One region of the Paenibacillus sp. WC2504 genome, then DNA from elsewhere that is predicted to be linked to it. Evidence: predicted binding sites of a transcription regulator. Region 1 holds the regulator's gene; each other region holds the start of a gene.
The links. The regulator LexA, encoded in region 1, represses DNA repair genes until DNA is damaged. The targets are predictions, from matches to a motif close to CGAACATATGTTCG.

Region 1 (10,332 bases):
GTGCAGTCGCTTGCAGTGCATGGGATTTCAAGTAATCCCCTTTATCACGCCATTCCCTAGCCAGCTCATTAATATCATGCCCAGCTGTCACAAGCAAGAAGCCTACATAATCCATCTGACCGCTCTCTACGGACTTCAAATAGTCAGCTAAGCACAGATACGGTTCTTTGTCTTGACGCGGGAACGTGAAGGTCTCAAGAACTTTGCTGTGATCTTGCGGATCGTAGACAATCACATCGTTTCCGCTTGATTGCGCCGGGAAGAAACGGTACATACCATGCGCTTTAATGATCCCGTTATTTTGAGCAGCGTACAGAATTGAATCGACTGTATCTTTTAGCTGCATGGCCTTCGTATCCCTATCGCTAAGCAGGGCTTCAACCTTCCCTTTGAGACCGAGATGATGGCCGAGCAGCATTTGCATGTTCACATAAGGCATAAGATGGCTAATCGGGTAATCTCTCATGATATGGCGCTCTGTATCTTGCGGCACTTGTACAGGCAAATCCTTGGACACAGCAGATGAACTCACGCGCGTAAGCTGCGGCAGTTTCTCTTCCTTCTTGCCTGTATCCATAACATCGGATTCCAGATTTTCTCTTAGCTCCTGGATGAGACGTTTACGCTGCTCAGGATCGCTTAATCGATTGGCGATATCCAGACCGTCCATGGCATCCTTCGCATAGAGAACTACACCTTCGTACTCCGGTTGAATACGAGTTTTGGTGAATTTCCGTGTCAACGCGGCGCCACCAACCAGAATCGGCACATCTACACCTGCAGTACGCAAATCTTGTGCGGTAATAACCATCTGCTGAGCGGATTTTACCAATAGACCCGATAAACCGATAGCATCTGCGTTTTCTTTGCGCTGTGCTTCTATAATTTGCTCAGGCGGTACTTTGATCCCAAGGTTTACAATCTTGTAGCCATTGTTCGACAAAATAATTTCGACCAAATTTTTACCGATATCATGCACATCACCTTTAACGGTTGCCAAAATAATTTTACCTTTGACAGCTGTTTCGGATTTCTCCATAAAAGGTTCCAAATAACTAACGGATGCTTTCATGACCTCAGCACTTTGAAGAACTTCAGCAACAATCAATTCATTTCCATTGAAAAGGCGGCCTACTTCCTCCATCCCTCTCATAAGCGGTCCATTAATGACTTCAAGAGGTGAATAAGTTTGCAGCGCAATCTCCAGATCTGGAATTAACCCTTCCTTCGTGCCTTCTACCACATAAGAACCAAGGCGCTCTTCCAAGGTCAGATTGGAGATCTTCTCCTTCTTCTCGACCTTCTTCTCACGGAAATGTGCGACAAATTTCGCCAAAGTCTCATCATTCGTATTGTAAATCAGTTCCTCAGCCAGTTGACGTTCTTCCTCTGAAATAGAGGCATAACGCTCCAACTTCTCTGTGTTCACAATCGCATAATCAAGGCCGGCTTTTGTACAATGGTACAAATAAACCGAGTTCAACACTTCGCGTCCAGCATCCGGTAATCCGAATGAGATATTACTCAAACCAAGAATGGTTTTGGCTCTTGGATATTTCTCTTTAATCAGCTTGATTCCTTCGATTGTTTCCACTGCAGAACCGATATACTGCGGATCTCCCGAACCGACAGGGAACATATTTGGATCAAAAATGATATCCTCCGGATTCATCCCGTATTTCTCAGTTAGCAATTCATAAGCACGCGTTGCTACTTCAATCTTCGCTTCGCGCGATACAGCCTGGCCCCGTTCATCAATGAGAATACAAACAACCGCCGCGCCATATCGATGAATAAGAGGTAAAATCCCGGCAAATTTCGATTCGCCATCTTCGAGGTTAATGGAGTTAATAATCGCTTTACCTTGCGAATATTTAAGCCCTAGCTCGATAATGTGATCATACGTGGAGTCAATCATTAAAGGCACCTTCACCTTTTTGACCACCTGCTGCATGAACTCTTCTACCGCGTAAGCCTCATCAATATCCGTGTCCTGCAAGTTGATATCGATGATGTGTGCTCCGTTTTTCACTTGATTACGCGCAATTTCCGAACCTTCTTCAAATTTGCCTTCTTTAATCAAGCGCTTGAATTTACGCGAGCCCGAAATATTCGTTCGTTCACCAACCATGATGGGACGGTTCTCAGGTTCGATAAATAAGGTTTCAATCCCCGAAACAGCGGGTAAATGTGTCCCATATTCCATTCTAGGTTTGTAAACGCTAAGTGTTTCAGCCATAGCACGAATGTGCTCAGGTGTTGTTCCACAGCATCCGCCGGCAATATTAAGCCAGCCCTGCTCGGCGAAACCGGCCATTTTCTTGGCCAAGGATTCCGGCGATTCATGATAATGACCATTCTCATCCGGCAATCCGGCGTTGGGATAACAGCTGATTGCGGTCTCCGCAATACCCGCCAGCGTTCGAATGTGATCCCGCATGAACTCAGGGCCTGTAGCACAGTTCAATCCCATAGAAATAGGTTTCAAATGCTCAAGTGAAATATAGAACGACTCGATATTTTGCCCAGCAAGTGTTGTTCCCATTGGTTCAATCGTTCCCGAGATCATAATCGGAAGCTCGAAGCCCAACTTCTCGAAAGCTCTACGAATACCAATGCTTCCCGCTTTCACATTCAGTGTATCTTGCGATGTTTCCAGAAGAATCGCATCGACCCCAGCTTCACATAACGCTAAAGCTTGTTCGTAATAGCTTTCCTCCAGCTGGTCGAACGTGACGCCTCCGGTCACTGATAACGTTTTGGTCGTTGGCCCCATAGCGCCTACGACATATCGCGGCCATTCCGGCGTTGAATATTTGTTTGCTGCCTCGATCGCCAACTTGGCTGCAGCGAGATTCAACTCGCGGTGACGGTCTTGCAAATCATACTCGGCAAGTACTACACTTGTCGTTCCAAATGTGTTCGTTTCGATCATATCCGCGCCTGCGGCGAAATAAGCTTCATGAATCTTACGAATCACATCCGGGCGAGTTACGCATAGAATTTCATTACAGCCGTCTAAATCATCGCCTCCGAAATCTTCAGCTGTTAAATTCTCTTGCTGAATCATGGTACCCATGGCGCCATCGAGGATCATGATCTTTTTCTTTAGCTGCTCTTGAATCGGTGGTTTAGACATGAAATGACTCCCTTTCAACTTATCCTGAAGCGATAGATAATAAATAATCGACAAATTATGTTAAGATTTAGTGTAACAGAATACGGCTTCTATGAAAAGATTTTGAATTATCATAAAAACCTATAGGTTTTATCGGGTAAACTTATGATCTTGCATCGACAGCGCACACCATTTCCACTATAATACAAGTATATTTACTAAGAAAGAGGGATGCTGCATGGCACAAATTAGAATTCGCAATACGAATGAACGAATCGAAGGCGAAGAGCAAGTCAAAGCCTTCTTGGATAGCCAAGAAGTTGTATATGAACATTGGGATGCGAACAAGCTTCCTGAAGAACTGCGCGAGAAATTCGTACTAAATGATGAAGAGAAAGCTCAAATCATCAGCACTTATGAGCCGGAAATCCGTGATTTGGCGGCTAGACGCGGTTACGAAATCTGGGATGTTATCTCCCTTTCCGATGCTACACCGAATATCGAAGAACTGCTTACGAAGTTTGAGCAAGTTCATACACACACAGAAGATGAGATTCGCGCTATCGTTTCTGGTAAAGGGATCTTCATCATTAAATCCGAGGAACTCGGTTATTTCGATGTTGAACTTGAGCCAGGAGATGTCATCTCGGTTCCTGAGAACACGAACCACTTCTTTACATTGATGGATAATCGTCAAATCGTTGCCGTACGTCTTTTCATTGAAAAAGATGGATGGGTCGCTTATAACGTGGAAGATCCTACTTTCATCAAAGCCTAATACTTTATCTTAGAAGAAAGCCCAACAGCGCAGGACTCCTTGTCCAAACCGCCGTTGGGCTTTTCGTTATGCTCTATTCAGCATTAGCGATAATCTGTAAAACTTCCTCTAAGCGCGATACCTCATTAGCAGGAACAATCTCGTCTCCACTTTGTAGCCCATGATGATTGATCCAAATATTGCGCATGCCTACACGTCCGGAACCAAGGATATCTGTCGTCAATTTATCACCGATCATGATCCCTTCTTCCGGTTTGATCCCCAGAAGTTCCAGCGCATGGTGGAAAATAGAAACGTCCGGTTTACCCACACCAAATTCCCCGGAAATGACAATATGATCGAAATAGGACGTAATAGCTGGTACGCCAGCTAATTTTTCTTTTTGAAGATCAGGCGATCCGTTTGTTAGGAGAAGCAGCTTGTAGTTACCCTTCAATGCATCCAACACACGGAACGTTTCTTCATAAACGTATGGTCGCTTGCGGCGTTCAGCAGGAAAAAGCTCGCCGAGCTTGTAGCCTAGCTCTGAATCTTCTACGCCTAACGCGCGAAGTCCACGGGTCCACGCTTCCGTGCGATAGCCTGGCGCTAATGCTTCCAACTTGCGAAAATTCTCATTTTCACCTTGCGTGAAATTAGCCCAAAGTCCTTCAAACGGATTAATACCAATCATCTTGGTGAACGGAAAAGGTTCATAGGATTCGTATAAAGCACGGGCTTCTTTACGAACAGCGGCTTCCAATTCTACTGGATTCACCGCCGCGTGTTTGGCTGCTTCCGCGCAAGTAGCTTCAAAAGCTTCTTGTACACTGCGGTCATCCCACAAGAGCGTATCGTCTAAATCAAAAAGTACAGCCTTCAACGTCATCATTCATTTCCCCTTTGAATGTTGTTTCTATGTGAAAAAGCAACTACTCTTCGTCCGTGAACTTGATGGAATCAAGTTGAACTTTAAGATTGCCTCGGAAAGCCTCAATATATTTTTTTCTCAGTTCATTTCGTTCATCGATTTCCGCATCCGTTAAGCCAACGGTTTTCGCTTTACGAGCAAGCTCATTAATGCGTTCGATGTTTTTTTCCATACTGTCACTCATAGTGATCCTCCAGTTCAAAAATTCAATATGACTATTACTTTGCCATCCCTCTAGTGGAATGTCAAGAAAACAACAAAAAGAGGCATAGGAATAATTCCTAGCCTCTATTAGTCTATTTCCATTCCATAGGAAAGCAATGATTAAGGGAGCAATAAAACCTGTCCTTCTTTCAAGGAGCTCGTAGTTAAATGATTTTTCGTCTTAATCTCATCTATATAAGAACGAATGTTCTCTCCATTTTTCTTATGAGCTGTCGCAATGCCCCAGAGCGTATCCCCCTCTTGAATGACAACTTGCTCCTGAATAACTTTCTTGGTCTCAGCGTGATTTGATAAGCTGCTCGTCGGCGAAGACGCCGCTGCATAAGCTTGTACCATGGCACCGAATGAGAACACAGTCCCCAGAATTAATGCAATGAAAAGAAACCGAATGATTGTTTTCGTATTGCGTAATTTGCTTGCAATCCCTTTGGACGCGGTAGTTAATCTATGAGGTGTGCGTGAATTTGTAGTGTGTGAGTAGGCCATATACATGAGTAATCATCCCCCAAACATTTGTTCTGTTTTTAGAATAACACGAACATACGTTTGAGTCAACGATTTATTCGAACTTATGTTTGTACGAACTCGGGTTCTATGTTATACTTTGGGTAATGATTCCCAGTATTGGAGTGATAACTATTGAGTAAGATTTCACAGCGTCAACAAGCTATTTTAGAATACATTAAGAACGAAGTGAAAGATAAGGGTTACCCGCCTTCCGTACGTGAGATCGGCGAGGCTGTCGGACTAGCCTCCAGTTCAACCGTTCACGGGCATTTGGAGCGTCTTGAGAAGAAAGGTTTGATTCGTCGAGATCCAACAAAACCTCGGGCTATCGAGATTCTTGGCTTAGACGGTGCCGAGACTCATTTCGCTGTTTCCGTTGCACGTGTTCCGCTCGTAGGTAAAGTAACCGCTGGGGTGCCGATTACGGCGACAGAGAACATCGAAGACTACTTCCCTCTTCCAGTCAGCATGGTCGGAGATAACAATGTGTTTATGCTTAGCGTCATGGGAGACAGTATGATCGAAGCCGGCATACATAACGGCGATTATGTCATCGTCAAGCAGCAACAGACAGCGAACAACGGTGACATCGTTGTCGCGATGACGGAAGACGACGAAGCTACGGTCAAACGTTTTTACAAAGAGAAGGATCATATCCGTCTTCAACCGGAAAACTCTGCTTTGAAGCCAATTCTCTTGAAAAATGTTACGATTCTAGGGCGTGTCATTGGATTATTCCGCGATATGTAAGACTAAGAAGGACCGTCAGGTGAACTATCCTGACGGTCCTTTTTGTGTAGCATTTGTACACACCAATCCCAAATCCAGCTAAGGCGTCTCCAAAAGGTGCTTTTTCTTACAAATAAGGGAGTTTAGTTCCCCCTATAGAACAAAAAAACCGAAGGACATTTTGTCCCTCGTTTTTTTTACTGGTCAAAGGTTCGTGTTTACTCACGCTTTTTCTAAAACGCAAGCGCCCAATTCCCCTGACGGAAAATAGGCTCCAAACTGCCATCCTGAAGCACACCGTCAATCTCAAGATCAGCCGTCCCAATCATGAAATCCACGTGGATAAGACTTGTGTTCCCGCCTCTTACTTTCAGCTCCTCGTTGGATAAAGAAGCCCCATCCTTCATATTGATCGGATAACAGCTGCCCAAAGCAAGGTGACAAGAGGCATTTTCATCAATGCCTGTATTGTAAAAAATCCGTTTTAGATTGGATATCGGCGAATCATAGGGAACAAGTGCGACTTCGCCTAAATAGCGAGCCCCTTCGTCCATTTCCAATAACCTGGTCAAATGCTCATGGCCGACCTCTGCTTTATAATCTACGACCTTACCATCTTCAAACTTGAACGAAAACTTATCAACCAATGCGCCATTCACATTCAGCGGCATGGTACTTGTAACCGTCCCGTTAACACCTGTCCGTTTGGGCATCGTAAATACTTCTTCCGTCGGCATATTCGCAACAAAGCGAATCCCTCTTGCGTTCGCCTTATCCCCTCCAAGCCAAATATGGCCATCTGGCAGCTCTACGCGCAAATCTGTCCCAGCGGCCCGATATTGCAACGCTGCATATTGCTTATCGTTCAGCACCTTGCGAACGCGCTTCAACTGCTCAATATGTGCACGCCATGCGCTAACCGGATCGTTTTCATACACACGATTGAACCGGAAAATAGCGTCCCACATCGCATCCATCCGCTCTTCTTCAGGAAGATCCGCGTACACTTTGGAAGCCCAAGCAGCAGTCGGAGCTTTAATTAAGCACCAGCTGAACGTGCTCGTTCTTACATATTTTTGATATTTTGACCGTGCTGTTGCCATAGCTTTGGAAGCTCTGGAAATCACACCAGGTTCAATGCCGGCGTACAAATCTGGATCCGGCACCTTAATATTCAGAAGTGCGCCGCCATTCTCAACAAAACGCTCCAACATATCCGTGTACCACACTGGGTAGTAGTCGAGTGCATCATCATGAGCCGTCTCTAAGCGCGCACGCGTCAGGAAATCATCTTGCCAATTCACCTGCACATAGTTCGCTCCAGCCTCATAAGCCTTCTTAACAATGAGGCGCGTCAAGTCCAAGCATTCGATCGGCGACTCAATCATTAGGTCTTGACCTTTGGTCAAATTAACGCCAATTTTTACCACTAATTCCGCATATTTCTCTAAGTTGACTAAAAAGTTATCCATATGAGTTCCTGCTCCTTCGCATGAAAAAGCCCATCAGTTCAGGACGCGCCTGAATCATGACGGGCTATCTTATCTAGTTTTCAAACGTTGCTAATGATCTTAATACAAGGACAGATATTGATCTCTTTCCCATTGGTGTACTTGGGTGCGGTACATATCCCACTCGATTTCTTTGAGCTCATAGAAATGTGCTAAAGCATGTTCGCCTAATGTGTCGCAGATAACATCATCGCGCAGCAGCTCGTCCAAAGCTTGTTTCAAGTTGAGTGGCAAGCTTGGAATGCCTTGGCTTTCTCTCTCTTCTTCCGTCATCACATAAATGTTACGATCCGTTGGAGGAGGCAGCTGCATTTTGTTTTTGATGCCGTCCAGGCCAGCCGCAAGCATAACAGCAAGCGCCAAGTATGGGTTCGCAGCCGGATCCGGATTACGAACTTCAACGCGCGTGCTTAAGCCGCGGGAAGCCGGGATACGAATCATCGGACTACGGTTGCTCGCAGACCATGCGACGTAACAAGGTGCTTCGTAGCCAGGTACGAGACGTTTATAGGAGTTAACCGTAGGGTTCGTAATCGCTGCAAAGGAACGGGCATGGCGAAGTACACCTGCCATATAATGTCTTGCAACATTACTTAAACCTAACTTGTCGGACTCATCGTAAAACGCATTGGTTTCACCTTTGAATAAGGATTGGTGACAGTGCATGCCAGAACCGTTCATGCCGAACAATGGCTTAGGCATAAAGGAAGCATGTAGACCATGCTGTCTAGCAACGGTTTTGACAACGAGTTTAAACGTTTGAATTTGATCGGCCGCTTTAATCGCATCCGCATATTTGAAGTCGATTTCGTGCTGACCAGGAGCTACTTCATGGTGAGATGCTTCAATCTCAAAGCCCATTTCTTCCAGCGTTAGCACGATATCGCGACGGCAGTTTTCACCGAGATCCATCGGAGCCAAATCAAAGTATCCGCCTTGATCGTTCAGTTCAGTCGTCGGATTACCTTTTTCATCGGTTTTGAACAAGAAAAACTCCGGTTCAGGACCAACATTCATCGCTGTGTAGCCGAGTTCTTCCGCTTGCTTCAGCGCTGTTTTCAAGATAGCGCGAGGATCGCCAGGGAATGGACGCCCATCCGGCAAATAGATATCGCAGATCAAGCGAGCCACTTTGCTTTCCGTTACCCAAGGGAAGATCACCCATGTATCCAAATCCGGGTACAGGTACATATCAGACTCTTCAATACGCACATAACCTTCGATGGAAGAACCGTCAAACATCATTTTGTTGTCTAACGCTTTTTCAAGCTGGCTGAAAGGAATCTCAACGTTCTTGATACTTCCCATCAAGTCCGTAAACTGCAAGCGAATGAAGCGAACATTTTGTTCTCTAGCAATGCGCAAAATATCTTCTTTGGTATAGTTGTTGTTGTAAGTCACGTTCATTCTCCTCTCATTTTACAAGCGCTTACGGAGTGTTATTTATAAAAACGGGAAAGCTGTCCTTGGATGAGGGAAACCTGATCCGGACGCTTGCCCCCGCCTATCAACTGCTGTTTAAGCATTTTGTGCAGTTGGGAGTCGGTTAGTTCCTTACGTTTAACTTCCGTATGCTCGTTCAAAATCGTAGCATCTTCCGAATCTTTATCGACGGGGATGAGCACCTGCTTGATCCCTGCGATGTTCACGCCTTTTTCAATCAAATCTTTAATTTCAAGTAGTCGTTCAACATCATTAAAGGAGTAAAGTCGTTGATTGCCGCCTGTTCTGGCTGGAATAATAAGCTCATGCTGCTCGTAATATCGAATTTGTCTTGCGGTTAGATCCGTCAGCTTCATGACGATCCCGATAGGGAATAACGCCATATTTCTACGTATTTCATCACTCATGCTAATCACTCCTGCAAAGTTAAGTACCTCTCCTATATTGTACCTAAGTAACAAAAACGTGTCAAGGAGTGTAAGGTTTGTTCACAGACTTATTTTTCAAAGCAATCCCTTGTCTACCATATGTTGGATTGCCGTAAGCACCCCTAACTTACAATGTGAATAGGTAAGTCCTCCCTGCATATACGCGATGAACGGCTCGCGGATCGGAGCATCGGCGGACAGCTCCAGGCTGCCGCCCTGGATGAAAGTCCCAGCCGCCATAATGACGGGATGCTCATAGCCGGGCATATCCCACGGCTCAGGCACCACGTGCGAATCCACGGCAGCCGCTTTCTGGATGCCCTGCACGAACGTGATCAGGTGATCCGCCGACGTGAAACGGATCGCTTGGATTAAATCCGTCCGCTGAGCGTCCCAACGCGGATGGCTCTCGAAGCCCAGCTGTTCGAATACGGCGCTTGCGAACACCGAGCCCTTAACCGCTTGCCCAACCAGATGCGGGGCAAGGAATAGCCCTTGAAACATGGCTCGCGTAGCACCGAGCATGGCCCCAACCTCGCCCCCAATGCCAGGGGCGGTCAATCGATAGGCGGCAAGGTCCACGAGATCCTGCCGCCCGGCAATATAGCCGCCGGATGGCGCTATGCCGCCTCCGGGGTTTTTGATCAGTGAACCGGCCATCAGATCGACACCAACCTGTGTCG
Region 2 (10,332 bases), 1.3 Mb from region 1:
ACTCCGCTAGGCGCCACAAATCCTCTTGCGATCGCTACTGCTTTGATGGCTTGGTTCAAGGCGCCTGCACCGATCGCTTGGAGCTCAGCTGCCCCGCGCTCACGCAACACACCTGCCAAAGCACCTGCAACGGAGTTTGGATTGGATTTTGCTGAAACTTTTAATACATCCATGAATAGTACCTCCTCGGGAATGATGGATAGTTCCATTAATCATCATATTCCCGAGACAGCACAAACATGACTTTCTATTACGTTCTAATTCTCAAAATTTTCTGAAATAACTATTAATCCATGAAAACTTGGTCTTCATCGTACCGAATAAGCTGGATGGCTTTCGCTTGACCTGTTTGATCATTCAACTCGATAACGACAGCGTGGAAGTGCCATTTCCCTTCATCGGTTACAAATCTCACAGGAAGCTGTGTTTTGAATTTCTGAAGCACAGCATTTCGCTCCACCCCAAGGATGCCATCACGTGGACCAACCATTCCCACATCTGTCACATAAGCCGTGCCTTGCGGCAAGACGCGGTTATCATTGGTTTGCACGTGGGTATGTGTGCCGACAACCGCCGATACCCTCCCGTCCAAATGCCACCCCATTGCAATTTTCTCAGACGTTGCTTCAGCATGGAAATCGACAAAAATAAATTTATGTTTTTTCTTATCCGCTTCAAGGATCTCATCTACTTTGCGGAATGGACAATCAATTGGCGGCAAGAATGTGCGCCCTTGTAAATTGATGATCAGCAGCTCCTGATCTTTCACTTTAATGACAGTATGTCCCCTGCCTGGCGTACCTGGCGGAAAATTGGCTGGACGAACCATTTTCTCATCCCGATCGATAAAATCGAAAATTTCTTTTTGATCCCATGTATGATTGCCCATTGTAAGCGCCTGAATGCCCATCTCATAGATTTCTTTCGCGATGGCTGATGTTATCCCTTTCCCTGCAGCAGCGTTCTCTCCATTGGCGATGAACACGGCGTGAGGATGATCTCGCTTTAAACGAGGCATGACATTTTTTAGTGCTTTGCGTCCAACAGATCCAACAATATCTCCAATAAATACAATTTTCATAACAATTTTGTAGCTCCTTTATTCACATAGATGCATGGAGGGTAGTGATACTATGAAATCGGCCCGCCTATAAAATAAGGAAAAGTGGCTGTATCAGCCACTTTTCGCATTGGTTACTCTTATTTAGCGTATTCAACAGCTCGTGTTTCACGAATGACCGTAACCTTAATATGTCCTGGATAATCGAGTTCACCCTCGATTTTTTTGGTAATATCGCGGGCCAGACGGAACGCTTCGGTATCATCCACTTTCTCAGGTTGAACCATAACACGTACTTCACGGCCTGCTTGAATGGCGTATGATTTCTCAACACCTTCAAAAGATTCCGAAATTTCTTCGAGCTTTTCTAAACGCTTAATATATGTTTCGAGCGTTTCCCTGCGTGCTCCAGGTCTCGCCGCGGATAAGGCATCTGCTGCTCCGACTAACATCGCAATAACGGAAGTTGCTTCTACATCGCCATGATGGGAAGCAATACTGTTAATGACGACTGGATGTTCCTTGTATTTCTTACCAATCTCAACACCGATTTCGACATGAGATCCTTCAACCTCGTGGTCAAGCGCCTTACCGATGTCATGAAGCAGCCCGGCACGTTTCGCCAAAGTTACGTCTACCCCGAGCTCCCCGGCCATCAGACCAGCCAGATAAGCTACTTCCATGGAATGCTTCAATACGTTTTGACCATAACTTGTTCTAAATTTCAGTCGACCCAAAATTTTAATCAAGTCAGGATGCAATCCGTGAACTCCAACTTCAAACGTGGCTTGCTCCCCATATTCGCGGATGCGTTCATCCACTTCTTTACGGGATTTCTCAACCATCTCTTCAATACGTGCTGGATGAATACGTCCATCGGCAACAAGTTTCTCTAGGGATGTACGAGCAATTTCGCGACGAATTGGATCAAATCCAGATAAAATAACTGCTTCTGGCGTGTCATCAATAATAAGGTCAATACCCGTTAATGTTTCCAATGCACGGATATTACGTCCCTCACGACCGATAATACGGCCCTTCATTTCTTCATTTGGTAGTGAAACAACTGAAACGGTCGTTTCAGCAACATGATCTGCGGCACAACGTTGAATGGCGAGCGTGATGATTTCACGGGCTTTCTTATCGCCGTCTTCTTTGGCCTGTTGTTCGATTTCTTTAATAAGCTGTGCGGTCTCGTGTCGTACTTCCTGCTCCACATTGGTAAGAATGATGCTTTTCGCTTCTTCCATTGTAAGTCCTGAGATACGCTCTAACTCCGAAACCTGGCTTTTATAAAGCTGATCAATTTGATTTTGGGTATCCTCGATCCGCTTCTCTTTGTTGGAAACTTGCTCTTCTTTACGCTCGAGAGATTCTAATTTTTTATCCAGCGATTCCTCTTTTTGCAACAATCGTCTTTCTTGTCGTTGAATTTCATTCCGACGCTCACGAATGTCTTTTTCAGCTTCGGACCTAAGCTTATGCACTTCGTCCTTTGCTTCCAGAACCGTTTCTTTTTTCAGTGCTTCTGCTTCTTTCTTAGCAGCTTCTCTAATCTGCTCAGCGGCTGTTTCAGCACTGGAAATTTTCGCTTCTGCAAGAGATTTACGGATAAAATAACCAATCCCTAAGCATGCAGCTCCAACAATGAGAATGATCGCGATCCAGATGAAAGTCATCATCTTGTTCACCTCCTCGTTGGTTTCTCCAAGGTGTTAGCCTGGGATTCCGTTCGGTTTTTTAATCCGATTTTTAATTGTTTGACTAGTCATACATACCCTAAAGTAAAAAGAGTATGGCTTTTAAATGAATGCGCACTGTGCGTAAGAGGCACTATAGTGCTAATAATCCATAATCAACAGTGTAAAAATTGGCGGTTTTTACATCTGTCCTCTCAAAATCAATGAAATAAGTATGATTTTGAATACATTATGAAAATATACACTGTTATTTTATCTTTTGTCGAAGAAGCTTGTCAAGCGATAGTCCATGAGAAGATCATCATGCCCAACTACGTACCCTTTTATTCATTCATGTTGTTAAGTAATTTCAGTTAATATTTAACAACATTAATCATCGAAGGAATCATCATGGATTTCAAAATCATCTTCACTCGGCTCGCTGCTCAATTGCCCAAGCACCTTCGTCACTACGGCCCCCGTGTACCCTCTGCGCATTAGAAAAGCTGCCGTCTTTCTCTTCTTGTCAAAAAGCTCACCTGAAGTTTGCTTCCATTTCGTTTGAGCAAGTTTCATGGCTCCAGCTATTTCATCTTCCTGATTGATGTTCTCCATTGCATGTTTAACCAATTCTTTATCGATACCTTTTTGCTGCAGCTCTTGACGAACGAGGTTGCGGCCTTTCTTTTGAGAAATAATCCGGCTGTCCGTCCACATTTTAGCAAATTCTTCATCATTCAGATAATTTTGCGAAGCTAACTTCTCAATCACCCATTCGATAATGGGTGGTTCATAACCAGATTCTTTGAGCTTGCGTTTCAACTCGCTCGATGAATGCGGTCGCCGGCCAATCGCTCGCAAAGCCTTCATATACGCATTATTCTGCTCTTCATCTTGAATGATTCTCTCCATATCTTGGAGATCTACACTCTCTCCTTTTACTAACCGATGCTTAATCAGAATGTCTTCGTGAACGGAAAACGCGTACTCTTCATTCAAAAATATATTATAGCGGTGCTTCCCCCGCTTCTGTTTCTCTACTAGTGTGATGATAGACATCTGCTGTTCTTCCTGCTCCAAGCTTTCTAGCCCCTTTCATGCACGAAAGCACCCTAACCTAAGGTTTAAGGTGCTTTCACGGTATCATATCATCGAATCTTACTCGAAAGCCGCTTCTAACTCATCGTCTTCCTCGTCTACATTTGGCCCGACAGCAACAATCAAATTGCTGTTTTCACGGATTTTTTGTTCGATTGTTTCGGCAATTGCTTTGTTATCTTTCAAGAATTGCTTTGCATTTTCACGACCTTGGCCTAAACGCTCACCCTCATAGGAATACCAAGCTCCGCTTTTATTCACGATATCCATCTCAGTTGCGATATCAATGATACTGCCTTCACGTGAGATTCCTTCACCGTACATAATATCTACTTCCGCTTGTTTGAACGGAGGAGCTACTTTATTCTTAACGACCTTAATTCTCGTGCGGTTACCGACCATATCGTTACCTTGCTTGATCGTTTCTATGCGACGAACATCCAGTCGAACGGAGGAATAAAACTTCAGTGCACGGCCACCAGGCGTTGTCTCCGGGTTTCCAAACATAACGCCGACCTTCTCACGCAACTGGTTAATGAAAATCGCAATAACCTTGGATTTGTTAATTGCACCAGATAGCTTACGAAGTGCTTGAGACATCAGACGTGCTTGCAGACCCACGTGAGAGTCTCCCATTTCGCCTTCGATCTCTGCTTTAGGTACTAGTGCCGCTACAGAGTCAATAACGATAATATCAACCGCGCCGCTTCTTACAAGCGCTTCTGCGATCTCTAGTGCTTGCTCACCAGTGTCAGGTTGAGAGAGCAACAGCTCATCTATGTTAATGCCTAGCTTACTTGCATAAGAAGGATCCAAAGCGTGCTCTGCATCGATAAATGCAGCTTGTCCGCCAACCTTTTGGACTTCAGCGATCGCATGTAAAGCTACAGTTGTTTTACCTGAGGACTCAGGTCCGTATACTTCAATAATTCTTCCGCGTGGGAATCCACCTATTCCTAGAGCAATATCAAGGGCTAACGCTCCGCTTGAAATCGTTTCAACTTGCATATGCGTTGACTCTCCAAGCTTCATGATGGAGCCTTTACCGAATTGTTTCTCAATTTGTCGTAATGCATTATCAAGTGCTGCGCGACGGTCTGTCAAAACACTCACTTCCTTCTATCATTATAGGTATATGATAACTTGTTTCGGGGTGTTTGCCAAGTACTTTTTCGAACATACATTCGACTTTTTCGCGAACAAACAAAAAACCGCAACAAAGTTATCGCTTTGTTACGGTTCTTCCGTTAACACTTATTTGATTATATGCGAACTCTAGCTTTCTTTCAACTGTTTCCAAAGGTGGTAGAGCGCGCTCTTCGCGGATCTGTGTTTAATCGATTCCCGATTGCCGGAAAGCTGCAGCGTAATGACTTGTGTCTCCGCGTTCTTTTGCGCAAATCCTATATACACAAGCCCGACAGGCTTGCCTTCAGACCAACCAGGACCGGCTACACCGGTTACGGAAATGCCAAAGTCACTCCCCGTTGTCGTGAGCAAGTTCTCTGCTAAGATAACCGCTGTTTCGCTGCTAACGGCACCTGGCGCGCCTTCACCTTCCAGCACATCCATAGGAACACCGAGAAGTTTATGTTTTAGCGCATTGGAATAACAGATAATCCCCCCCAGGAAAGAGCTCGAACTCCCGGGTATTGAAGTTATTAAATCACTGAGCAAACCGCCTGTGCAGCTCTCAGCAACTGCAAGCGACAACTTGCGTTCATCCAGCATTTTCAAAACTATCGTTTCAATCGGTACGTCTTGATCCGCGTAAATATGCTGGCCTAAACGGCTTCTAATCTCTTGTTCAGTCGCAAACAGTTTACGCTCGCCCTCTTCCGCCGTTTGCGCGCGGGTCGTCAGACGAATCGTCACTTCGCCTTCTTTGGCATATGGAGCAATGGTTGGGTCCGATTGTGCCTGAATCAAATCAATTAATTGATGCTCTAAATTAGATTCACCGATGCCGGCAAATTTAAGCATTTTGGAATAAAGCGGAACTTCATCATGCATAACCGCATGCAGCCAAGGAACCGCATAATTGGTAAACATGGGCTTCATTTCTTTGGGCGGGCCAGGCAGAAGAATGAAATGAGTTCCTTCAAACGTGAAGGCAACACCTACCGCTAGTCCTGTTTCGTTATGTAATGGATCACTGCCCTCAAGCATTAACGCTTGACGCCTGTTGCTTTCAACCATATGTATGCCGCGTGATTGAAACATCTGGGTGATTGCGTTCATGGACGGCTCATGAATGATTAACTGACGACCTACGTAAGCCGCTAGGACATCTTTTGTTAGGTCATCCTGTGTAGGTCCCAAACCACCTGTGCAGATGACCACGTCGGCTCTGGAAGCGGCTAACGTGAGGCTTTCCAGCAATCTCTGCTCATTATCACCCACTACGGTTTGGAAATATATATCCACACCAATTGCGGCGCACTCCCTAGAAAGAAATTGAGCGTTCGTATTCGCAATTTGTCCAAGCAAGAGCTCTGTTCCAACAGCAACGATTTCTGCTTTCATCCCAGCATCCTCCTAGAATAGAAAAAAACCAATAGGATGACCTATTGTGTCTTTTCTGAAAAGTCTATGACATGTTTATTTTTCACAAAATACTCGATACCTGAGTAGACCGTAATGATGGCCGCTGCCCAACTTGCTATGACATCAAAAGGAAAATCTACAAACGTAAACGGAAAATTATTGATAAGTAGCGCTATGATGGCTGTAATCTGAGCTGCCGTCTTTGCTTTTCCCCACTTACTAGCCGCCATCACTGTGCCTTCCAGCAGAGCAATTTGGCGAAGACCAGTTACAGCCCATTCTCTACTGATAATAACAATGACGATCCAAGCATCTACTTTACCCATTTCCACTAGTGAAACGAGCACAGCCGTAACAAGCAGCTTATCCGCCAAGGGATCAAGCAGCTTGCCTAAATTGGTTACTAGATTGCGTTTTCTGGCAATATAACCATCTAAACTATCTGTGCTCGCTGCAATAATGAAAATAGTAGCAGCAATAATTTGATTATACGTAATGCTAAATTCCTCAATCCGTATATGAGGGAATTTCACCTTAATCAACAGAAAAAACATGATGATCGGTACTAGTAAAATCCTCGCCACGGTGATGCGGTTGGCCAGGTTCATGCAATTACCTCCCCAGATAAGTCAAACTCATAAGAGTGGGTAATACGAACTTTGGCGAGTTCACCGATCGTTAGTTTACCATTCGATACGAATACCTCCCCATCGATCTCGGGAGCATCAAATTGAGAACGCCCAATATACACATCACTTCTACCATCGTACCGCTCAATCAGTACATCAATTTCTTGACCGATACGGCGTCCGCCGCGGATATTCGAAATTTCTCTTTGGATTTCCATGATCGCATTCGCACGATACTCTTTCACATCATCAGGCACTTGATTCGGCAAACGTGCCGCCGGAGTATCATCTTCTTTGGAATAAGCAAAAACGCCAAGGCGATCGAACTGTACATCTCGAACAAATTGTTTCAAGTTCTCGAAATCTTCTTCCGTTTCTCCCGGGAACCCTACAATAAGTGAAGTCCGAAGCGCAACATCCGGGATCGATTCGCGAATTTTGCGAACCAACTCACGGGTATCCTTTTGACGGCCAGGTCTACGCATACGTTTAAGAATAGAATCTTCGCTGTGTTGAAGCGGCATATCGATGTATTTACATACTTTCGGGTTCGTCGCCATCACTTCGATTAACTCATCGCTAAAGAAACCAGGGTATGCATAGTGCAGACGTACCCACTCGATGCCTTCTACCTCGCTCACTTTATTTAAAAGCGTAGGCAGCATAAAGCTATCATACAAATCTGTACCGTAATTCGTAGAATCCTGTGCAATTAAGCTAATTTCTTTCACGCCTTGTGAAGCCAAGTTTGCTACTTCTGCTACAATGGACTCCATGCTTCTGCTCTTGAAGCTGCCGCGCATGATCGGAATACTGCAGAATGTGCAGGCATTATCGCAACCTTCGGCGATTTTTACATACGCTGTATATCTAGGCGTTGTAACAAGCCTCGGCAGGTCCGCATCATAGTTAAATACCGGATTCCCAACAAGAACCGGTCTTTTCCCGCGCAGAGCCTCATCAACAATATCATTGATTTTGTCAAAATCTCCCGTTCCCACGATTCCGTCAATCTCCGGCATTTCATCGAGCAGCTGCTTTTTGTAACGCTGGGTTAAGCAACCTGACACGATAAGCGCCTTAAGATTCGCTGTTTCTTTGAGTTCTGCCATATCCAAAATTGTATTTACGGATTCTTCTTTCGCTGCATCAATGAACCCGCAAGTGTTCACGATAATGACAGTGGCATCTTCCTTGTTATCTACAAGCTGAAAACCACGCCCATGTATTAATCCAGCCATAATCTCGGAATCGACCATATTCTTCTCGCATCCGAGGGTTACTACTTTAACCTTTTCTGTCATGAAAGAAACAACCTCCAATAGTCCTAAAAACGCTCCCTACAAGTATAATACAAGCCCTATAGGGTGTCAAAATGTAAAAACCCCCTAGCAGCAGGGGGCTTCTCTTTCAATAACATGGTATGTATGCCTATTTTAAGTTTACAAATTGCAGATCAAGAGGAATCTCCGCCTTGCGAAGCAGAGCGATAACAGCCTGCAAATCATCACGGCTCTTGCCTGTTACCCGAATTTGATCTCCTTGTACTTGCGTTTTCACCTTAAGTTTCGAATCACGAATCAGGATGTTGATTTTTTTCGAATTTTCTTGATCGACACCTTGTTTCATACTGATTTTCTGTCTTACAGTCGAGCTGGCAGCTGGTTCTACCTTGCTGTAATCGAGATTTTTGATCGAAATCCCGCGTTTTGTCATTTTCGCATGCAGGATATCTAGAACATTCTGAAGCTTGAATTCGTCATCCGAAGTAACGACTAATTGATCTTTTTCTAATTTAATGCTGCTTTTGCTGCCTTTAAAATCAAAGCGGGTTGCAATCTCTTTTTCAGCCTGTTGAATGGCGTTATTTAACTCCTGCATATCCACCTTGGATACAATATCGAACGAACTTTCTGAACTCATCTTAGACCAAACACCCTTTCCATCAAATTACAATAGCATTATAGCAAGAAGTCTAATAAAAAGAAACATCCCGCAGCCCCACGGCCTAGGATGTCTCTTGAGGAAATGATTTCATTACCCGGGAAAGCGCAGGAACTGCCAAAATGCTAGTTTTTTTGCAAGTTCAGCTGTACACGCTTTGGATTAGGTGTATCACCAACAGGTACCACGGTGCCGTTCACAGTAAGCTCTAGCGCACTTGCTGCTCCTACATTCAGATAGGCGGAACTTGTCAAATCAAAGGCGTCGGTATCGCCTGCTTTGTAAAGTTTTTGTCTTAACATGTCTTTACCGCCACCATCTGTAAGGGCATCAATTCGAATCCAGCAGGAACCGTTTATTTTCATCTGTATGTTTAAATTCGCAGTGCCAGTAATCGTGTAGTTATCTACGCCTTTTTCGTTGCTGCTAAATTTAACTTGTACCGCTGGTGGCGTCGGTGTCGGTGCCGGTGTTGGGGTCGGAAGAGGCTCCACTTTACCTTCACTGGAGGCATTCGTTGAAGTTGTCGGAGTCGTTCCTGCCCCGGGATTCGTGGTATCCGTAATTCGCGGAGACTGCGTTTGAGAAGGCTTTTCCCCTGCCGGTGTTCCCTTATAGTTCTTATATGTATAATAGTACACAATTCCGAAAATGAGCAAAATGAAACAAATAAACATAACGCTTGACGCCCAACGGCTCATTTTCTCTGTATTACGAACGCTCGTTCGATTTTTACGAATTGTTTCTACTACCGGTTTTTCCACGACTGGAGAAGGATTCGTTGTCTCGTACATATTCAACACTTCAGTTGGATCCAACCCTACCGCTTCGGCATAGCTTTTGATAAAAGCTCGTACATAAAAGCTTCCTGGCAGCACTTTATAGTTTCCTTCTTCAATGGCTTCAAGGTAGCGTTTACGAATTTTTGTAACTTCCTGCAAATCATCTAGCGAAATCTTTCTTTCCAATCGTGTCTTGCGTAAAATGTATCCAAGATCAGACATAATGGTCACCTCCCCACGGGAATCTCATTAGTTAATGACGTTACAAACCTTAAAATGGTTCGGACGTATACGTAAATGAATCGTAATTGATTTCCTCATCCGGGCTGTTACGAAGCTCAATAATATAATCAAAGTGATTATAAGTGTATTCCGATTCGCGAATAAATATATCCGGATGCTCGATTACCTTCGTAGAAGGCATAGCCATGATATCCTGTAAAAGACTATGATGCTTCTCATTCGAACGAATCGTGGAAACGATTCCGTCAATAATAAACACATTGTTAGGCGTCATCTCATCTTCGGATAATTGGCTGCGAACCGTCTGACGAAGCAACGTGGAAGAAACGAATGTCCAGCGTTTATTTGCA
Region 3 (10,332 bases), 1.4 Mb from region 1:
CGGTGGGCGAAGTGAACAAACCCTTTGGAGCGATCAGGACAACGGGCTTGTATATGGGGAAAGCGATCAGCATCCAAAGGAAGAAGTAGAAGAATACTTCATTAAATTGGTTGATTGCATCTTGAAAGGTCTAGACGCGTTAGGATACCCGCCGTGTGAAGGTAATGTTGTTTCTAGCAATATACAATGGCGTAAGCCGTTAACAGAATATACCCAAATGATGCTGGAATGGCTGCAGGAACCAGAGTGGGAAAATATTCGTTATCTGCTCATCATGGCGGATATGCGGTGTATATACGGATCGCAAAATTTGGTCGATCAACTGAAAGTTACGTTTTCAACCTATGTTCGGGAGAACTCGGGCATTCTGAACGATTTATTATCGAATACGCTCCACCACAAAATATCGTTAGGCGTTTTTGGGCAGTTGATCACGGAGAGGTACGGCGAAGATGCAGGTGGTTTTGATATCAAATATGGTGCGTATATTCCTATCGTGAACGGCATTCGTCTGCTTGCTATTCAAGCGGGAATCATGCACTCATCCACGTTGCAAAGGATAAAGTTACTAAAGGAAAGTGGTTTTATACCAGATCAGTTGGCAGATGAGTGGTCAGAGGCATTCGGTGTAGCGCTTAGGCTTAGGGATTTGACACCATTCCAATTAGAGCATGACATGTATACAACCAGAGGAAAGCTGGGGGCAGATCAATTAACCAAGGAAGTCAAACTGGAACTGAAACAATGTTTACGTGCCGGAATTGAATTGCAGAAGTATGTCAAAAGATCGATTGTTTCACACATAGAGAGAGAAAAGGGTTAGAAAGATCGGATTGCATTTTTCTTGTGTGGGAGAGGTGGATTGGGATGAAAGATATGCGGCCTGGCGGACGTATGTGGCAGTTGTACAAAATGGGAGGGCTGACACCGGCTATAACCTCTATGTTTGATGTGCAAAGTGCCCAGCAGATGGCTTTTATTCGCTCCATGTTAAAAGAACAGCGGAAGGATTCCCTGTTTGAAATACCGCTGCACTCGATGGAAATTGTAGTTTTTGATTTGGAAACGACAGGTTTTTCTCCTTATAATGGCGATGAAATTATTTCGTTTGGCGGCGTCTCCGTCATTGGCGGTGAAGTTCAGAGAGATCATACCTTCTATAGTATGGTAAATCCGAAACGTAAAATTCCAGAAGACATCGTTGAATTAACAGGGATTACGAATGAAATGGTAGCGGATGCGCCTGAATTGATCGGCGTTTTGAGCGATTTTCTGGAATTTGTGCAGCAGCGAATTTTGGTAGCTCATGCAACCGGGCATGATAAAAATTTTCTGAATTCTGCGCTTTGGCGAACTTCCAAGGTCAGTTTGTCTCATCGTGTGCTGGATACGATGATGATTGCGAAGTGGCTGATGCCAAAAAGAAAAAATTTAAGCTTAGACTCTCTACTTCATGCCTATGATATTCCTGTTACTCAGCGTCATCACGCCCTAGAGGATTCCTTGATGACAGCAGAGCTGTGGTCTCGATTTATGGAAGAGATCAAAGCGAGAAATGTCGATACGTTGGGTGATCTGTACGCCCTGTTGAGCCATCATTGACCGATTACAAACGCGAGTTTGTGATAACTGGTTAATGAGGCTTTTTTTATTTGATAAACCATTAACTCAGGGTTGTCTGGGTTTGCCAAAGACAGAATCCAATGAGTAGGAATCGTATGCCAAAGGGTTTGGAGGTCCGCGGCGGAAGGAACCGCGGAAGCTGTTGGGTGTGAGTGGAATAAGCCAATTACAGGGTTATGGCTATTTGTTAGATAGGGAATCATCTCCGCCGGGTCCAGCTCGAAATGAATTCGAGGCTTGGTGGAGCAATTCCGCATGGGAACAAAAGAAGAGGCTAGAAGCTCTTCTTTTGGGCTCGTGGATTTGCCTAAAATGAGGCCGCATGCTTCCTCAGGCATCTTTTGCTGACTGAATTGCAGCAGCTGATTGAAGAGTTCTTTTTTGAAATATACGGCCATTGGCGCCTCCACCTTAAAATACGACTAAGATTGAGGCTAGTATATCATGCTTTTTCTTTTAGTTCTTCATTCGGTTTGATACAGAAAAAGACGAGTGCTAACATCAGGAAAGCCATGGAGGCTACTGTTATGAACAAGGTTTTATGCGACATATTCATGAGCCATCCGAATAATGGAGGACCGAATGCCACACCGATAAAGCGAAGGCTATTGTATAAAGACGTGATCATACCACGCTGATCGCGTTCCACGGAACCGGTGATCATGGTGTTTAAACAGGGTAGCAGGAGTCCTGTGCCTATACCGCTGAGCGATAGAAGTCCTATGAACACATACAGGTTCGTATTGAGAAAGATCGCTAATGTTAAGGAGACTGTCATCAAAATCAGTCCGATATTCATTAGCCATCGCATCAAGGTGCCATTTTGTTTGATTTTGGCGCCGGTTGTGTACGAGGTTATAACCATGCAAAGCAAGGGAATGGCCAGTACGAGCCCTTTGCGGACTCCCTCGATGCTGTAGGGTTTTTCCTCTAGGATTTGAGATAAATAAAAGAGAACGCCGAACAGAATGAATAAGGTAATTGACCCGGCGAAAAAAGCAGGGATAAGCCAACGCCCTTTTTCTCGAAGAATATCTCTGATTTGTTTTAAGTAGGTGCCTAGAGGCTCTGCTTTTTTTTCATTCGGAGGTTCTTTAATCATGAAAATAACAGCCAGTAAAGCTAATACACAAAAGATCGGAAACGCGAAAAAAGGGGCAAACCAGACTATCATGGCAAGTAATGAGCCTAATATCGGACTTACCACTTTGCCTGCTCCATTTGAAGCTTCTATGAGCCCTAGTGCTTTACTTGCGTCTCCGCCTTTGTACAGATCGCCAACTAATGCCATGGCTATAGGGGCTGTACCAGCCGCTCCAAGGCCTTGTATGGCACGTGCGATGATTAGGATGGGGTAAGAGTGCCAAACAGCCCCGAAGCCTGCCAGAACACCGGCTGCCCCATACACGATAAGTGATGGAATGATGACGGATTTCCGTGTAAAGCGGTCTGACAAATAGCCGGATACCGGAATAATGACGCCTGCTGCAATCGAGAAAAGTGTAATGACAAGGGAGCTTTGGAAGCGGGAGATGCCCATTTTTTCCTGTAGATCAGGTAAAATGGGGACTAGCATGGAATTCCCTAAGACGAGAACTAAAGGAATTGTTGCTAACGCAATATATTCCCATATGGACCCTTTGCTTGACTTATCCTTGGATTTGCTGTTCGATTTGTTGTTTGACGAGTTGTTCGAGCCGTTGCTGGCATGGTCGCTAAATCTGTTTTTCGTTCTGGGGTTGGATGTTGCAACTTTGTTCACTTTTGATTATTCCTTTCAGAGCAATTGGTAGACTTACTTTTCCCTTAAATGGGGAAAGCATACTTTGTTGATTTGCCGATGTTGGAAATTAGGCTGAATTGGAGATAATATAGACAATGGAGGTGAACACATTTTTGAAGAAGAATGTATTTGTGATCGTATTGGTCGTCGTATTAGCCGGGATAGCTATCTATCAAAACGCCCAGCATAAGAATAAACAGACCCTAATGCCGACAGAACAAGCGCCTCAGGTGAATTTCCTTGCCCCTTCGTTTACCTTGACTGGGCTTGATGGAAAGGCGTACACGATTGGTGGTCCGCGCGAGAAGCCTTTGCTCGTTAATTTTTGGGCATCCTGGTGTGGTCCGTGTGAGGAAGAAGCGCCGGATCTGGTGAATGTATATAACAAATACCAAGGACAGTTTGATTTGTACGCGGTGAATGTGACGCCTGGGGATAAAATGGAGAATATCAAGAAGTTCGTGGAAACGTATAAATATCCTTTCCCAGTGCTGTTAGATAAGCAGGGAACGAACGCGGATGCGTACCGGGTTGTTGCGATTCCAACCAGTTTTCTGATTGACAAAAATGGCGTCGTCCGTGAGGTTATTCACGTGCTTTCGCCAAAAGAGTTGGATAAGAAGATTGCGGGTCTCATCAAGGGATGACAAAAAAGCTGCAAGTTAGCCTCAGAGGGCCAATTTGCAGCTTTTGTCTGTGTGTTAGTCTTAGTGATTGATCAAACCAAGTCGCTCGTTCTGCTCTTTGTTAGCGGGCTCAACACGTTGTCTACTGATCAGTGCATAACGCAAGCTGTCCACTAGCGCATACCAGCTGGCTTCGATGATGTTGCTGGAGACCCCTAGCGTATTCCAGGTGGTGTTAAAGTCTGTTGTTTCCATCAAGACACGAACTTTACCGGCTGTTGCGCCTTTCTCGTCAAGGACACGAACTTTATAATCGGATAGGTGGATGTTCTTAATATCCGGGTAATACTGGATTAGCGCTTTGCGTAAAGCGTTGTCCAAGGCGTTGACGGGACCGTTTCCTTCAGCCGCGGTGTAGATTGTTTCGCCATGCACCTTAACCTTAACGATGGCTTCCGATACGACGGATTGGTTCGCGGATTTCTCAACAAGCATTTTAAATGATTCTAAAGTGAAGATCTCTTCAAGCCCTTCAAATGCTTCACGCAGCAGCAGCTCAAGTGTCGCATCAGCACCCTCGAACTGGTAGCCTTGATGTTCCAGATCTTTAATCTTCTCGATCACTTCTTTGGTTTTCTGATGCTCTTTATCGAAGTCTAAGTTCAGCTCTTGCGCTTTGACAAGCACATTGCTTTGGCCGGCAAGTTCTGAGACAAGGACGCGCTGTTTGTTACCGACAAGCTCTGGTTTCGTGTGCTCATACGTGCTTGCGTCTTTAAGAATTGCAGATACGTGAATACCACCTTTGTGGGCGAAAGCAGCGTTGCCGACATAAGGCTGGTTGATCGGCATATGCATGTTGGCAATTTCGCTGATATACCTGGAAACCGGTGTTAATGTTTTCAATTGTTCTTCAGTGATAACGTGGTATCCCAGCTTCAGTTGAAGGTTAGGGATAATCGAGCTCAAGTTCGCATTCCCACAGCGCTCGCCGTAGCCGTTAATCGTACCTTGAACCTGTCCGGCACCAGCTTGAACGGCAGCAAGGCTGTTGGCTACACCTAACTCGCAATCGTTATGTGCATGGATGCCAACAGGCGTTGATACATGCTGCTTCACTGCCGTCACGATTGCGGTTACTTCACCAGGAAGCGAACCTCCATTGGTATCACATAATACGATCCAGTCTGCACCTGCTTCTTGGGCTTTTTTGATCGTTTGCAAAGCGTATTCCGGGTTGTTTTTGTAGCCGTCAAAGAAATGCTCTGCATCATAAATGACTTCTAATCCGGAGCTTTTCAAAAAAAGAACGGAGTCATAGATCATGGCCAAGTTTTCTTCGAGCGTCGTTTGAATAGCCGTATGCACGTGGAAGTCCCATGACTTCCCGAAGATGGTTGCTACCTGCGCACCTGACTCAACAAGTCTGTTCAGATTAATGTCATCTGAAGCAAGAGAATCTTTGCGCCTAGTGCTTCCGAAGGCGGTGATCTTGGCATTGGTGAACTTCATGTCGCGGACACGCTCAAAGAATTCGATGTCTTTGCTGTTGCTGCCCGGCCATCCGCCTTCAATATAATGAACCCCAAGCTCATCGAGCTTACGGGCAATTTTAATTTTATCCTCAACAGATAGGCTGATGCCTTCTCCTTGAGTTCCGTCTCGTAAGGTAGTGTCGAAGATTTTGACTGATGTTGGCATGGGTTCCTCCTTCAAAAGCTAGCAAAAATGACTTGGATACGTATGTGTAGGTTAATATGCTTGCTTTAAAGCGCTAATGTATAATTTACGATTATAACATAATATTACGGGTAATGACATCATAACTCAAAAATGCGTTTGCTTGAACCCATATTTTTTTGTATGCTGAAAATGACTTTCATCTAGTTTTTTGAATATGGAAGGGGTTGTGAAATGACGACGGTCGAGCATCACTATCCCAAGCAAGGCAGAGTTATTTTGCATATCGATATGAATGCATTCTATTGTTCGGTCCATGAGGCTGTCGAGCCAGAAATATATAGAGGTAAACCCATCGCAGTTGCAGGAAGCGTCGAGCTCCGCAGAGGGATCATTGTTACTTCCTCTTATGCGGCTCGATCGATGGGGATTAAGACAGGCATGCAGGTTGGACAAGCGTTGAAAATATGTCCTGATTTGATGCTTATCCGTCCTGATTTTGAGTTGTATCGCAGCTTTTCAAGACGGTTTATGCAAATCGCCTACAGCTATTCCCCCATGGTCGAATCGATGTCGATTGACGAGTGTTTTGTTGACATTACAGGATCCAAACAATTCGGGACCCCGCTTGAAATTGCCGGTACCATCCAGCAAAGGATTATGAATGAGCTGCAGTTGCCCTGTTCCATTGGCGTTGCACCAAATAAATTATTAGCTAAAATGGGCTCGGATATGAAAAAACCGAATGGCATCTCTGTTCTGCGCCTGCGGGACGTGCCTACTGTCTTATGGGACAAACCGTGCAACTATTTATATGGCATCGGCAAAAAGACAGCGGACAAGCTGACAAAGCTCGGCATCTTTACACTGGGTCAACTGGCGGAAGGCGACGAGTTACTGCTAAGCAAGCATTTTGGCGTTATGGGCCCACATCTAAAGCGTTCGGCGAATGGGATCGATAACTCGCCGGTTAATCCCGAGCAAGAGCAAAGCAAATCTATCGGCCATACGACTACGCTGCCTAGGGACTATATAGAAAGAAAAGAGATTCACCGCGTTTTCTTGAATCTTGCAGATCAGGTGGCTAGAAGGCTTCGGAAGCAGGAGCTGATGACGTCGACGATCCAAATCACTATCCGTGATCCGGACATGAGGACGATTACGAGATCCGTTACTTTGCCTACGCCGACGGAGCATATGGATGATATCTATAGAACTTCCTGCCAACTATATGATCATCAATGGGAGGATGGCAATCCTGTCCGGTTGTTGGGGATTACCTTGCAAAATCTAACAAGCAAAGAAGAGACGTTCGTGCAGCTTGATTTATTTGATTACGAGAAGCAGCCAAAACGCGAAAATTTAAATAAGATCATGGATGGACTCCGAGATAAGTTTGGAGAGAATGCGATTCTGACGGCTGGTATGATGAGTGACGACCCTTCTGCTTTTATTAGAAACCATAAGTCAAGAGGAACTTCCTTGCAGATGGATCATTTGAAGAACAATCCGCTGCATAAGGAAGAGGAAAAGTGAGGCAACTATGGCACATTGTATCGGTTTTGCCGGATATTCCGGCAGCGGCAAAACGACCCTGATTGCTAAACTAGTCATTGAAATGAAACGCCGCGGCAAACGGGTCGCTGTATTGAAACATGATGCACATGGACACTATAAGGAAGCATCCGGAACAGATTCTACGATTTTTGTGCAGTCCGGTGCGGAAGCTGTCGTAACAATCTCTACTGATTCTATTCATGTCTATGAGAAAAAAAGCGAGCCTGACTTGCAAGAGCAAATCAATGCTTATGCTCACATGGATTATGTTTTTGTTGAAGGATTTAAGCGGGAAAAGCATCCAAAGATCGCTGTCTTTCGTACAATAGAGCAGAGTGAAATTATTCAAGCTCTAGAACACGAGCCTGTAGCGATTGCAACGGATATGGAGACGCTGGATTCTCGGATATCACCCCTGCCCATGCTTGATTTGAATGACATTTTTGCTCTCGCAGACTTTGTTGAAAGGTATTTTAAGGCAGATCCATTTTAAGGTTTGAACTTTGTCCTCATTTATATTATATTTTACAATGAGGATAAAATGAGGAGGAGTTAAACTATGGCAAAGTATACATTCGTTGATAAAGATACTTGTATTGCTTGTGGCGCTTGCGGAGCTACAGCACCAGACATCTATGATTACGATGATGAGGGCTTGGCAGAAGTGATTTTTGATGGAGATGGCAACAAAGGGGTAACTGAAATCCCAGAAGATCTGTTTGATGATCTACAGGATGCACAAGATGGTTGCCCAACTGATTCCATCAAAGTTGCGGATTCACCTTTTAACTAATCATAACCAAACTTGTGGCGTGCTCCACAATATGTCGAAAAAGCTCGGTTCCTGTAAAGGAACTGGGCTTTTTTTCTGCTACAATTTGTATTTTTTTGTAACAATTCATTGCCAATTGTTTCCCTCCATCTTACAATGAAGCTAGTATGCATGGGGAGGCTCTTATGGGTAAAAAGAAATGGATCAATACGTTGGCAGCAGGACTTGTGTTGATGCTGTTGTCGACATATTTCTACACGGTAAACTCGAGCGGGTTATTTTATTTTATTGAGGGTCCCCTTCAAGATGTGTTGCGTAAGGCCAAATCAGTGGAAGAACGCCAACCTGAGGATCGGATCAAAATCGTCAAGATTGACGAGAAATCGTTAAAAGCAATTGGGAAATTCCCGTGGGACCGAACGACCTACGCCCAACTGATAGAAAAGCTGGAGCAATCCGGCGCAGCTGCAATCGGCATAGACGTGGTCTTAGCTGAACCTTCCAAAAACCCCGCAGACGATAAGGCATTGGCTGACGTGCTAGCCAAATATCATAATGTTATCCTGCCCGTTCAAATCAATTACCCCTCCAAACAGCAGCAAGCAGGAGATCTTGTGCCTGAGAGAGTTGACTACCCAACGACAACCTTAACCACAAATAAGCAGCAGATGGCGCATATTAATGTGTTTGTCGATAAAGATGGAAAAGCACGAAAGCTTCCGGTTGGATTGCCGGATGAGGATGGGACTTTCATACCAGCTTTCAGCGTCGCCCTTGCCAATCTCGTTCTTGACGACAATGAGAAGGTGAAGAGAGATGAAGCGACGGGGAGATGGAGACGCGGCAGTGTCGTTTTGCCGACGAATGAAAGAAATCAAGTAACGACGGAGTTTTTCACGCTGCCTAGACAGAAGGTAGATGCTACTACCGGTTACGAGATGCTGTCATTTGTGGATGTTTTGAATAGCAAAAATCCTTTGCCTCTGCAAGGCAGTATTGTATTGGTGGGCCCTTTCGTGACAGCGATGCAGGACGAATATCCTACGCCGATCAGTTCTGTCAAAATGTTTGGGATCGAAATCCATGCCAATATGATCCAAACTTTGTTGGAAAGCAAATTTTATAAAGATGCAAGTACACCAGTGGGAATTGGTCTTATTCTACTTACTTCCTTACTAGCTATTTACTTATTTGAGAGATTCAAAGGGAAAACCGCACTATTTATTTTCATTGGTTTGTTCGTGGTTTATGGAGGCGTATGGTTAGCCTTTTATATTGCGGGTTCAACTTTTGCACCACTCGTTTATCCGCAATTTGCGTTAGTCACGATATACATATGGTCATTGGTAAGTCATTACCTGGATGAGCGCAAAGAGCGCAATCGGGTAACAGGGATCTTTGGCAGATTTGTTTCAAAGTCGGTAGTAGACGAGCTGTTGCAATCTGGAGAAGATGTCAAGCTCGGGGGAAGCCGCAAGGATATATCTCTGATATTCGTTGATATTCGCGGGTTTACGCCAATGTCAGAGCGGTTGGAGCCCGAACAAGTCATTCAAGTTTTGAACGAATATTTGGATGTATGTACGAAAGCGATTTTTAAATTCAATGGAACGCTTGATAAGTTCATAGGTGATGGTGTTATGGCTATGTTCGGTGCACCTATTGAATATGACAATCACCCGGAAATGGCTGTTCGCGCAGCGATTGAAATGAAGTCGCAGGCGAATGTGCTTGAACAGAAATTGATTGAGAAATACGGGATCGGCGTGAAATTCGGTCTGGGAATCAATAGCGGACCTGCTGTAGTCGGGAACATTGGCTCCGAAGATCTTCGTTTGGACTATACGGCTATCGGAGATACCGTGAATTTGTCGGCACGTCTGGAATCGAATGCAAAGCCAGGGCAAATTCTCATTAGCGAGCAGACGTATGAGCGGGTCAAAGACCTTTTTGAAATTGCGTCTATCGGTGAAATCAAAGTAAAAGGGAAAGAAAAACCCGTAGCGGTATATGAAGTAATCGGGAATCTGTAAAGTTGGAAACTAGGGAGGAAGCTAATGTGGGGATGTCCAAGAAATCATTTGTCTCATTATGTTTAAGCTTAAGTTTGATATTTAGTTTGATCTCCGTGCTGCTTGTTAAGCCTGTAGACGCTAAAACCGTTAGGGTAGCAGTGGTATCGGCATTATCTGGAGAAGTAACTGTCAAAAAAGGCGGAGGCTCCAAAACATACGATGTTTATGAGAGTATGAGTTTAAATCAAGGGGATACAGTTTATACGGGTGCGAGCT

Region 2: a site for LexA is predicted at 5,011-5,024, ahead of recA (recombinase RecA). Genes of this name have one in related genera too.
Region 3: a site for LexA is predicted at 5,861-5,874, ahead of ACUN27_RS27970 (DNA polymerase IV). Genes of this name have one in related genera too.

The regions. Positions count from the first base shown of each region.
Region 1 covers NZ_JBQZFH010000001.1:4,844,165-4,854,496, forward strand. The annotation lists gene metH (methionine synthase) at 1-3,139, opposite strand, end outside; gene ACUN27_RS21925 (1,2-dihydroxy-3-keto-5-methylthiopentene dioxygenase) at 3,357-3,896, shown strand; gene ACUN27_RS21930 (HAD family hydrolase) at 3,970-4,764, opposite strand; gene ACUN27_RS21935 (DUF896 domain-containing protein) at 4,808-4,990, opposite strand; gene ACUN27_RS21940 (LysM peptidoglycan-binding domain-containing protein) at 5,131-5,523, opposite strand; gene lexA (transcriptional repressor LexA) at 5,671-6,288, shown strand; gene ACUN27_RS21950 (aminopeptidase) at 6,501-7,739, opposite strand; gene glnA (type I glutamate--ammonia ligase) at 7,839-9,179, opposite strand; gene ACUN27_RS21960 (MerR family transcriptional regulator) at 9,218-9,628, opposite strand; gene ACUN27_RS21965 (methionine gamma-lyase family protein) at 9,725-10,332, opposite strand, start outside.
Region 2 covers NZ_JBQZFH010000001.1:3,531,580-3,541,911, reverse strand. The annotation lists gene ACUN27_RS15820 (stage V sporulation protein S) at 1-173, opposite strand, end outside; gene ACUN27_RS15815 (TIGR00282 family metallophosphoesterase) at 287-1,081, opposite strand; gene rny (ribonuclease Y) at 1,201-2,742, opposite strand; gene ACUN27_RS15805 (regulatory protein RecX) at 3,130-3,819, opposite strand; gene recA (recombinase RecA) at 3,898-4,941, opposite strand; gene ACUN27_RS15795 (competence/damage-inducible protein A) at 5,113-6,363, opposite strand; gene pgsA (CDP-diacylglycerol--glycerol-3-phosphate 3-phosphatidyltransferase) at 6,405-6,992, opposite strand; gene rimO (30S ribosomal protein S12 methylthiotransferase RimO) at 6,989-8,317, opposite strand; gene ACUN27_RS15780 (YajQ family cyclic di-GMP-binding protein) at 8,445-8,936, opposite strand; gene ACUN27_RS15775 (helix-turn-helix domain-containing protein) at 9,083-9,961, opposite strand; gene ACUN27_RS15770 (DUF3388 domain-containing protein) at 10,011-10,332, opposite strand, start outside.
Region 3 covers NZ_JBQZFH010000001.1:6,208,828-6,219,159, reverse strand. The annotation lists gene ACUN27_RS28000 (DUF294 nucleotidyltransferase-like domain-containing protein) at 1-823, shown strand, start outside; gene ACUN27_RS27995 (exonuclease domain-containing protein) at 868-1,602, shown strand; gene ACUN27_RS27990 (M67 family metallopeptidase) at 1,596-2,021, opposite strand; gene ACUN27_RS27985 (MFS transporter) at 2,066-3,385, opposite strand; gene ACUN27_RS27980 (TlpA family protein disulfide reductase) at 3,520-4,053, shown strand; gene cimA (citramalate synthase) at 4,114-5,733, opposite strand; gene ACUN27_RS27970 (DNA polymerase IV) at 5,947-7,248, shown strand; gene mobB (molybdopterin-guanine dinucleotide biosynthesis protein B) at 7,256-7,762, shown strand; gene ACUN27_RS27960 (ferredoxin) at 7,829-8,062, shown strand; gene ACUN27_RS27955 (CHASE2 domain-containing protein) at 8,227-10,074, shown strand; gene ACUN27_RS27950 (FecR domain-containing protein) at 10,107-10,332, shown strand, end outside.